DNA from 3 places in the Actinosynnema sp. NPDC004786 genome. Region 2 is predicted to be linked to each of the others. Evidence: riboswitches for the same ligand, from Rfam matches in the RefSeq annotation. Region 2 holds a riboswitch; each other region holds the start of a gene.
What was found. Region 2 has a riboswitch for S-adenosylmethionine ahead of thrC (threonine synthase). Riboswitches for the same ligand answer to the same signal wherever they lie in the genome.
Positions count from the first base shown of each region.

Region 1 (3,267 bases), on a different contig from region 2:
GAATACGCATTTCATTCCTTATGGGTCAGCAAAACGGGTGAGCAAACCAACCGAAAAACAAGAAACTCAGACGGACGCCGTCCGCCGCCGGTCCACCCCACGCGCCACGCGGTTGGTCAGGAACTGGATCGCGGTCGCGATGACCGCCAGCACGACCACCGTGCTCCACAGGTAGCGGTCGTTGAACCGCTGGTACCCCATGCGCACGGCGAGGTCGCCGAGCCCGCCCCCGCCGACCACCCCGGCCATCGCCGAGTACCCCAGCAGCGCGATCGCGGTCACGCCGACGGCGTTGACCAGCGCGGGCAACGACTCGCGGAGCAGCACGCTGCGCACGATCCGCAGCGTGGACGACCCGGTCGTGACGGCGGCCTCGACCACCGCCACGTGCACCTCGGCCAGCACGTTCTGGACCAGCCTGCCGACGAACGGGATCGCGCCGACGGCCAGCGGCACGATGGCCGCCGTGGGTCCGATGGTGCTGCCGAGCAGCAGCCTGGTCAGCGAGGTGAGCACCACCAGCAGGACCAGGAACGGCATGGAGCGGCCCAGGTCCACGACGAACCCGAGCACTTTGTGGAGCACCGGCCGGGGCTTCAGCCCACCGGGAGCGGTGAGCTGGAGCCAGATGCCGACCGGCGCGCCGAGCAGAACAGCGATCAGGGTGGAGACGACCACCATGTACAACGTCTCGCCGGTGGCGACCAGCACGTCGTCGAACACGGTGGACCAGGGTGTTGCAGACCTCACGCAGCTACTCCCTGCGGACCCGACAGGGTCCGGCGCACGGAGCCGCCCGCTTCCGAGATCCACTCCAGCGCCGAGTCCGCGCGCTCGCCCTTCAGGCCGACGCGGAACCGCGCCACCGGCGTCTCGCCGAGCCGGGTGAGGCCGCCGCCGAGCAGGTTCAGCTCGACGCCGAACCGGCCGGTGGCCTCGGGCAGCAACGCGCCGACCGCGGCGAACCCGACCAGCACGACGTCCGCGACCCGGTCGAACGCGCCCTCCTGCGCCGGGTTCTGGTCCACGGCGGGCAGCAGCGACGCGGCCGTGCGGCTCGTCGCGTCCGACACCAGGTCGAGCACCTTGCCGTGCTCCACCACGCGGCCGTCCTCCAGCACCGCGACGTCGTCGCAGATCCGCCGGACCACGCCCATGTCGTGCGTCACCACGAGCACCGTCACGCCCAGCTCGGCCCGCGCCCGGTCCAGCACGGTGAGCACCGAGCCGGTGGTGTCGGGGTCCAGGGCGGACGTCGGCTCGTCGGCCAGCAGCACCGACGGCGACGCGGCGAGCGCCCGCGCGACCGCGATCCGCTGCCGCTGGCCGCCGGAGAGCTGGTCGGGGTACGAGCCGGCCTTGTCGGTCAGGCCGACCAGGTCCAGCAGCTCGGCCACGCGGGTGCGGCGCTGCGGGCCGGCCACGCCCGCGGCCTCCAGCGGCAGCGCGACGTTGCCCGCCGCGGTGCGCTGGCGCAGCAGCGAATCCCCTTGCGGCACCACGCCGATCTGCCGCCGGGCGGCGCGCAGGGCGGTGCCGTCGAGGGACACGAGGTCGGTGCCGTCGACCCGGATCGCGCCGCTGTCGGGGCGCTCCAGGAGCGCGACGCAGCGGGCCAGCGTCGACTTGCCCGCGCCGCTGGGTCCGACGACGCCGAGGACGGTGCCCGCGGCGACGTCCAGGTTCACGCCGTCCAGCGCGCGAACCTGGCCGGTACTCCCGGGGAAGGTCTTGGTGAGGTTCTCGACAGTGATCACGTTTTCGCTCCACGACTGCATGCGGCGGCGCACGGCTCGGGGCGTGCGCGACCGGCGGCTCAGCTCAGAAGGTGTCCTGAAGAAGGACGCGAGGATTCGAAGGCGCCTAGGTGCTCAGCGGCAGCTGCGACAGCCCGAGGACGTGCGGCGGCCGTGGTCGACGACCCGACGTCGGGTGAGCATTCGCATCCTGGGCACGTGATCCTCCATCGATCCTGGCTGAAGCACCTGCCCCCATGGGGGGGTGGTTGCTGCGGCGTCGTGGAGCCAGGTCTCTCGGCCGCTCGGGATGGCACCACGAGTAGACCCGACGAGGACCGGCTGACGCAAGCCCGAAACAGGATCGTCCGGCAAATCACACTTTCGGCCGAAAGATCATCGACTAGCTATGGGACGCGGCTTCGGCTATCCGGATGAAGTCGCTGACGTCCAATTGTTCGCCGCGCACCGCCGGGTCCACCCCGGCGGCGACGAGCAGCCGCTCCGCCTCGGCCGCCGAACCGGCCCACCCGGACAGCGCGCCGCGCAGCATCTTGCGCCGCTGGGCGAAGGCCGCGTCCACCAACGCGAACAGCCGCTTCGGGTCCACGGCGGACCGCGGCGCGCGGCGGTCGAACGCGACCAGCGCCGAGTCCACGTTGGGCACGGGCCAGAAGACCGAGCGCGGCACCGCGCCCGCGCGGCGGGCGTCGGCGTACCAGGCGAGCTTCACGCTGGGCACGCCGTAGACCTTGCTGCCCGGCGGGGCGGCCATCCGGTCGGCCACCTCCGACTGCACCATCACCAGGCCGGTGCGCAGCGACGGCAGCACGGCCAGCAGGTGCAGCACCACGGGCACGGCCACGTTGTAGGGCAGGTTCGCCACCAGGGCCGTCGGCTCCACCGGCAACCGGTCCGCGGTGACCCGCATCGCGTCCTCGTGCACCACCGACAGCCGGTCGGCCAGGCCGGGGGCGCGTTCCGCGACGGTCACCGGCAGCCGCTCCGCCAGCACCCCGTCGATCTCCACGGCCACCAGCGCGCGGCAGGAGGGCAGCAGCGCCAGCGTCAGCGAGCCGAGCCCGGGCCCGACCTCCAGCACCACGTCGTCGGGGCGCAGGTCGGCCGCCGCCACGATGCGCCGCACCGTGTTCGGGTCGTGCACGAAGTTCTGCCCCAGCTTCTTGGTGGGGCGCACGTCCAGCTCGGCGGCCAGCCGACGGACGTCGGCCGGGCCGAGGAGGTGGCTCCCCGGCCCGGCCGACGTCGGGTCCTCAGTCACCCGTGCATTCTTACGGCAGGCCCAGCTTCTGCTGGCAGTGGGGCCACGCCGAGTAGCCGCCGCGCGCGTCGCGCAGCTTGGTGGCCACCGCGATCTGCTGCTCGCGGGTCGCCTGGTGCGGGTACGCGGCGTACTGGCTGCCGCCGTAGGCGTCCCAGGTGCCCTTGTTGAACTGCAGGCCGCCGTAGTAGCCGTTGCCGGTGTTGATGGCCCAGTTGCCGGTCGCCTCGCAGTAGGCCAGCCGGTCCC
Region 1 covers NZ_JBSGBG010000037.1:46,928-50,194, reverse strand. Annotated here, with positions in the region: gene ACWEFJ_RS28080 (MetQ/NlpA family ABC transporter substrate-binding protein) at 1-10, opposite strand, end outside; gene ACWEFJ_RS28075 (methionine ABC transporter permease) at 67-750, opposite strand; gene ACWEFJ_RS28070 (methionine ABC transporter ATP-binding protein) at 747-1,757, opposite strand; SAM riboswitch class I at 1,961-2,053, opposite strand; gene rsmA (16S rRNA (adenine(1518)-N(6)/adenine(1519)-N(6))-dimethyltransferase RsmA) at 2,140-3,018, opposite strand; gene ACWEFJ_RS28060 (transglycosylase family protein) at 3,029-3,267, opposite strand, start outside.
Region 1: it holds a riboswitch for S-adenosylmethionine, as region 2 does, so the genes downstream of both, ACWEFJ_RS28070 (methionine ABC transporter ATP-binding protein) here and thrC (threonine synthase) in region 2, are expected to answer to the same signal.

Region 2 (3,267 bases):
GGGTGGGCCGGTCGTGCCCACCCGGCGGGCCGGCTGCCGGGTCAGTCCCGGAGGGCCGCGATGACCGCTTCGGCCGAGGGCGGGACGTTGGCGCGGGGGCCGACGCGGTCGCCGAGGGCGTCCAGGGTCTTGAGGCCGTCGCCGGTGATGAGGAGCACCGTCTCGCCGTCCGGGTCGAGTTGGCCGGTCTCGATGAGCTTCTTCGCGGTCGCGACGGTGACGCCGCCGGCCGTCTCGGCGAAGATGCCCTCGGTCCGGGCCAGGAGGCGGATGCCCTCGACGACCTCTTCGTCGGTGACGTCCTCGATCGCGCCGTTGGTGCGGCGGACGGCGTCCAGCACGTAGGGGCCGTCGGCCGGGGCGCCGATCGCCAGCGACCGGGCGATGGTGTCCGGGCGGACCGGGCTGACCACGTCGTGGCCCGCCTTGAAGGCGGCCGAGACGGGAGAGCAGCCGGTGGCCTGCGCGCCGAACACCCGGTAGGGGGTCTGCTCGACCAGGTCGAGCTCGCCCAGCTCGCGGAAGGCCTTGTCCACCTTGGTCAACTGGGAGCCGGACGCGATCGGCACGACGATCTGGTCGGGCAGCCGCCAGCCGAGCTGCTCGGCCACCTCGTACCCGAGCGTCTTGGAGCCCTCGGCGTAGTAGGGGCGGACGTTGACGTTGACGAACGCCCAGTCCTCGTGCTCGGCGGCCAGTTCCTGGGCCAGCCGGTTCACGTCGTCGTAGTTGCCGTCGACGGTGATCAGGTTGCCGCCGTACACGGCGGTCATGAGGATCTTCGCCTGCTCCAACGTGGACGGCACGAGCACGACCGACTGCCAGCCCGCGCGGGCCGCCGCGGCGGCCACGGCGTTGGCCAGATTGCCGGTGGAGGGACATGCCAGGACCTTGAAGCCCAGCTCACGGGCGGCGGCGAGGGCGACGCCGACCACGCGGTCCTTGAACGAGTGGGTGGGGTTGCCGGTGTCGTCCTTGACCCACACCTTGCGCACGCCCAGGGCCTTGGCGAGGCGGTCGGCCTCGACCAGGCGGGTGCCGCCGGGGTTGGTGTTGGGGTGCGACTCGACGGTGGAGGGCACGGGGAGCAGGCCGCGGTAGCGCCAGATCGACCGGGGGCCCGCCTCGATGTCCTCGCGGCGGACCCGTCCGAAGTCGTAGGCCACTTCCAGCGGCCCGAAACACTCGAGACAGGCGTATTCGGGGGCGAGCGGCGTCTCGTGACCGCACTCGCGACACGACAGCGCGCGGGCGGGACCGAGGTCGAAGGAGGTGGTGGCCGAGGGCACACTGACGGCAGTCATCGCGAGGTATCTCCTCATCTTTCCCGCGCGTCGCGGGTCGGAATTGGCACCGTGATCGCCAGCGGACGCTGTGCGACGGGTTGCCGGGGCTTCTTCGGGCCGATCCCTCTGCCCCTCTGGATGAGCGGTATTCGGTTGTGGCTTCAACTTACGTCACCATCCCGACCCTCAGCCAGAGACGTCCACCATCCGGACGTCGGCCGGCCCGTGGGAGGATCGCGGCGTGAGTTCGTCCGCTGACACGCCCGACGCCGTGCACCTGGTCGTCGGCGAGGAGGAGTTGCTGGTCGAGCGCGCGGTGCGCGGTGCGCTGGCGGCGGCCCGCCAGGCCGATCCGCAGGCCGACCTGACGCGCGTCCGCGTGACCGATCTCACCCCGCCTGAGCTGGCCGAACTGGTGAGCCCGTCGCTGTTCGCGGAGGGGCGCGTGGTCGCGCTGGAGGCCGCCCAGGAGGCCGGCAAGGAGATCGCCGACGCGGTCGTCGCCTACGCCAAGGCGCCGGCCGACGGGGTGACGCTGGTGGTCGTCCACAGTGGCGGCGGGCGGAGCAAGGCGGCCAAGGAGCTGCCCGCGGCGCTGCGCAAGGCGGGCGCGCGGGTCACCGAGTGCCCCAGGATCACCAAGGCGGCGGACCGGGAAGCGTTCGTGCGCAACGAGATCCGGGCGGCGGGCGGCGGCAAGGCCGACCCGGAGGCCGTGGCCGCGCTGATCGAGGCGGTCGGGTCGGACCTGCGCGAGCTGGCGGCGGCGGCGTCGCAGCTCGTCGCCGACACCGGCGGCAAGGTCGACGCCGAGGCGGTCCGCCGTTACCACCGCGGGCGGGCCGAGGTGACCGGGTTCGCGGTCGCGGAGAAGGCCGTGATGGGCGACCGGGCCGGCGCGCTGGAGGCGCTGCGGTGGGCGATCCAGCTCGGCGTGCCGCACGTGCTGGTCGCCGACGCGCTGGCCGACGCGGTGCGCACGATCGCGCGGGTGTCCGCGGTGGGGCGGGGCGATCCGTTCAAGCTGGCGAGCGAGCTGGGCATGCCGCCGTGGAAGGTGAAGAAGGCCCAGGGGCAGTCACGCGGCTGGGAGGACCGGGGGCTGGCGGCCGCCATGACGGTGGTCGCGGACCTGAACGCCGACGTCAAGGGTGTCGCGGCGGACTCCGGCTACGCCCTGGAACGCGCGGTGCTCAAGATCGTCGCAGCGCACGGACGGCGCTGACCCACCACAGGCGGGAGCCGGACAGGCCCGCGCTCACCTGCCGCCGGCACGAAAAGCGCCGCCCACCCCGGCGTGGGGTGGGCGGCGCTCCGGCGTGAGGACCGGATCAGATCTGGTTGGCGCGCCGCGCCAGCGCCGACTTCTTGTTGGCGGCCTGGTTGGCGTGGATGACGCCCTTGGTGACGGCCTTGTCGAGCTTGCGGGAAGCCTCCCGCGCCAGCGCGACGGCCTTCTCCTTGTCACCGGCCTCGGCGGCCTCACGGAACTTGCGGATCGCGGTCTTGAGCGACGACTTGACGGCCTTGTTGCGCAGGCGCGCCTTCTCGTTGGTCTTGATCCGCTTCATCTGGGACTTGATGTTCGCCACGCGAAAGCCACCTTTTCCTCGGTCTCGGAGTCGCACCGCGCCTGTCACCGGCTCCGCCCCCGAAGGGGCGGTCTTCCTCCACAGCGGAATGCCGCGCGATACGGCCGAGAAGGATATCAGGGCAGCTCACCGCACCGTGAATCGAGTCCCGTCACCACACCGCGGACCGGGTTCGTCACCGCACCGCGAGTCGAGGCCGGTCACCGCATCGTGGGCCGGGTTCGTCACCGCACCGTGAACCGGGCCCGCCCGTCGCCGACCACCACCTCGTAGTCGCCCCTGGCCACCTCGGGCTTGCCGGAGCCGTCCATGTCGCCGGCCGTCACCGCGAGCCGCTTGACGTCGAACACGACCTCGACCGCCCGCTGCTCGCCCGCCTTCAACGCCAC
Region 2 covers NZ_JBSGBG010000003.1:230,934-234,200, forward strand. Annotated here, with positions in the region: gene thrC (threonine synthase) at 42-1,304, opposite strand; SAM riboswitch class I at 1,316-1,431, opposite strand; gene holA (DNA polymerase III subunit delta) at 1,528-2,511, shown strand; gene rpsT (30S ribosomal protein S20) at 2,618-2,878, opposite strand; gene ACWEFJ_RS04515 (glycoside hydrolase family 3 N-terminal domain-containing protein) at 3,103-3,267, opposite strand, start outside.

Region 3 (3,267 bases), on a different contig from region 2:
GTCGACCACCCCGCCGCGCAGCGGGCCGGGGGCGCGGAAGATCCGGTCGACCAGGTTGCCCATCGCGCCGCCCAGCACCAGGCCGAGGCCGATGGCCCAGCCGACCGACCGCAGCCGGCGCGCGATCCACAGGATGAACACGACCACGCTGGACGCGATCAGCGCGAGGATCACCGTCCAGCCCTCGGCCAGGCCGAACGCCGCGCCGGTGTTGCGGATCAGCGGCAGGTAGAGCAGGCCGCCGAACAGCTCGATCGGCTCGCGCCCCTCCAGGTTCTCCACCGCGATGACCTTGGTGACCAGGTCGAGCGCCAACACCAGCGGCGCGATGACGGCCAGCAGCAGGACCCGCCGCTTCGGCAACGGGGCGTCCGGCTGGTCCGGCGTGTCCGGCTCGGTGTGGGGATCGGTGCTCACCGGGCCATTGTCCAGCATCGGAGTCAGCGCAGGAACGGCGGGAGCGCGCGCTGGTCGTCCAGCGGGGTCCAGCGGCCGTCCCGCTGCTCGTACTCCCACCGCGAACCCTCGGTGACGAGCCTGCGCAGCGCGGCGATGAAGCGGTCCACGTGCTCCTCGGTGGTGCCCAGCCCGATGGACGCGCGCAGCGCCCGCTCGCCCCCGGTGAGGCGGTGCACCGCCACGTGGGCGCAGAACGCGCCGTCGCGCACGCCGATGCCGTGCTCGGCGGACAGGGCCGCGGCCAGGTAGCCGGCGTCGTGGCCGCCCACGGTGAAGCTCACCACGCCCACCCGGTCGTGGTCGGGGCCGAACAACGCCAGCTCGCGCACGCCGGGCACGGTCCGCAGCCCTTCGCGGAGCCTGGCCAGCAGCACGCGCTCGTGCGCGGTGGTCCGCTCCCAGTGCCGGCCCAGCACGTCGCAGGCGACGGCCAGGGCGTGCACACCCACCACGTTCGGCGTGCCCGCCTCGTGCCGCTCGGGCACCGCCGACCAGGCCACGCCCAGCCGGTCCCCGTGGTCGGTGACGCGGGCCGTCGCGCCGCCGCCGACCAGGTAGGGCTCGGCGGCCTGCAACCAGTCGGACCGGCCGACCAGCGCGCCCGCGCCGAACGGCGCGTAGACCTTGTGCCCGGACAGCACGGTGTAGTCCACGTCGAGCGCCCGCACGTCCACCGGCCGGTGCGGCGCGAGCTGGGCGGCGTCGAGGGCGATCCGGGCGCCGTGCCGGCGGGCGACCCGGGCCAGCTCGGCGACCGGCCACACCTCGCCGGTCACGTTGGACGCGCCGGCCACCACGACCAGCCGGGGGCCGACGGGGGCCTCGCGCAGCGCCCGGTCCAGGTCCAGGGTCGCCTGGGCGGGCGAGGCGGGGGCGCGCAGGCGGCGCACGTGCGGACCGCGCCACGGCAGCAGCGCGGCGTGGTGCTCGGTGTCGAACAGGATCACGGCCGTGTGCCGGGGCAGGCTCCTGGCCAGGAGGTTCAACGCGTCGGTGGTGTTGCGGGCGAACACCACGGCGTCGGTGTCGCGGGCGTTGAGGAACCGCCGGACGGACGCGCGGGCCTGCTCGTAGACCTTGGTGCTGACCTGCGAGGCGAAGCCCGCGCCCCGGTGCACGCTCGCGTACCAGGGCAGCACCTCGTCCACCGCGTCGCGCACCTGCTCCAGGCACGGCGCGCTGGCCGCGTGGTCGAGGTTGGCGTACTCGACGCGCTCGCCGGTGACCAGCGGCACGCGCAGCGACGCGCCCACCACCCGCGGCAGCGCCGCCTGCTCGGGGCCGGCAACCGTGGTGCGGGGAACTGCGATCGTCATGACGCCCTCCGGAGGGTCCGGGACCCCGTCACCAGAGGGAGCCCGCGCTTGCCGGACGCCCTGCGCGCCAGGCCAGGTCCTCACCAGGGGCACCCCACCGCGGTTGGAGGGTTGCCGGCCAGCGAGCCTGGGCTTCGCGCTGGCACTCATGACCTTCGCCCCGACGCTAACGCAGCCCGCTCGCTCCCGTCGAGCGGCGTTCACATCCTGGGAGCGGAACGTCAGGGCAGGCCGACGTCGCCCTTCCAGCGGGCGTACCGGCCCGCCCGGTCGACGGCCCGGATGCGCTGCTCGGTCGCCGTGCGCATGGCCTCCGTGCACACCACGAGCAGTTGGTCGTGCTCCTGGAGCCGGGTCGTCGGCTGCGGCGTGAAGCCCTGCTCGTCGCGCACGACCAGGCTCACCGAGGACCCCGGCGGCAACCTCAGCTCGGACAGGTAGACGCCGTGCAGCTTGGAGCCGGGCTGGATGCGGACCTGGAGCAGCTCCGCGCCCAGCGCGTCCAGCGCCGACGAGTCCACCTGCACCTCGTGCGCCTCGCCGGACTTGACCAGCCGCAGCCACTTGGCGAGCCACGGCAGGGTGGTGCCCTGGACCACGGTCAGCACGACGACCAGCACGAACACCGCGTCGACCAGCCGCTGCGCGCCCGGCACCTGGCCGATCAGCGGGATGAGGGCGAACACGATCGGCACGGCGCCGCGCAGCCCGGACCACGACACGAACACCTGTTCCCGCCAGGGCACCCGGAACGGCAGCGAGGCGAAGAACACCGACAGCGGCCGGGCCAGCAGCACCAGCACCGCGCCCGCGACGAGCGCGGGCACCAGCGCGTCGAGCAGCCGGTCGGGCGAGGCGTACAGGCCGAGCAGCACGAACAGCCCGATCTGCGCGACCCAGCCCAGCCCCTCGGCGAACGACAGGGTGTCCGACCGGTGCGGCAGCCGCGCGTTGCCGAGCACCAGCGCGGCGGTGTAGACGGCGAGGAAGCCGGACGCGTGGGCGAGGTCGCCGAAGGTGTAGGCGAGCAGGCAGACGGCGACCGTGGCCAGCGGGTACAGGCCCGTGGCGGGCAGCGCGGCCCGGCGCAGCGCGACGCCGCCGACCCAGCCGAGCGCGATGCCGATCAGCCCGCCGGCGACCAGCTCGTAGACCATCAGCAGCGGCGCGGTCCAGGTGATCGGGTCGGGCGAGGCGAGCAGCACGACGGCGATGTAGACCGGGGCGTCGTTGATGCCGGACTCCAGCTCCAGCGCGCCGATGAGCCGCTTGCCGACCCCGACCCCGCGCAGCACGCTGAACACCGCCGCGGCGTCGGTGGACGACAGCACCGCGCCCCACAGCAGCGCCGTGCGCCAGTCCATGTCCAGCAGGAAGTGCAGCGCGAACCCGGTGACCGCGATGCTCACGCCGACGGCCACCGTGGACAGCGTGATGCCCAGGCCCAGCGCCGGTCTCACGGCGTTCCACCGGGTGGTGAGGCCGCCCTCGG
Region 3 covers NZ_JBSGBG010000014.1:139,530-142,796, reverse strand. Annotated here, with positions in the region: gene lspA (signal peptidase II) at 1-417, opposite strand, end outside; gene ACWEFJ_RS15420 (aminotransferase class V-fold PLP-dependent enzyme) at 441-1,775, opposite strand; SAM riboswitch class IV at 1,815-1,929, opposite strand; gene ACWEFJ_RS15415 (potassium/proton antiporter) at 1,997-3,267, opposite strand, start outside.
Region 3: it holds a riboswitch for S-adenosylmethionine, as region 2 does, so the genes downstream of both, ACWEFJ_RS15420 (aminotransferase class V-fold PLP-dependent enzyme) here and thrC (threonine synthase) in region 2, are expected to answer to the same signal.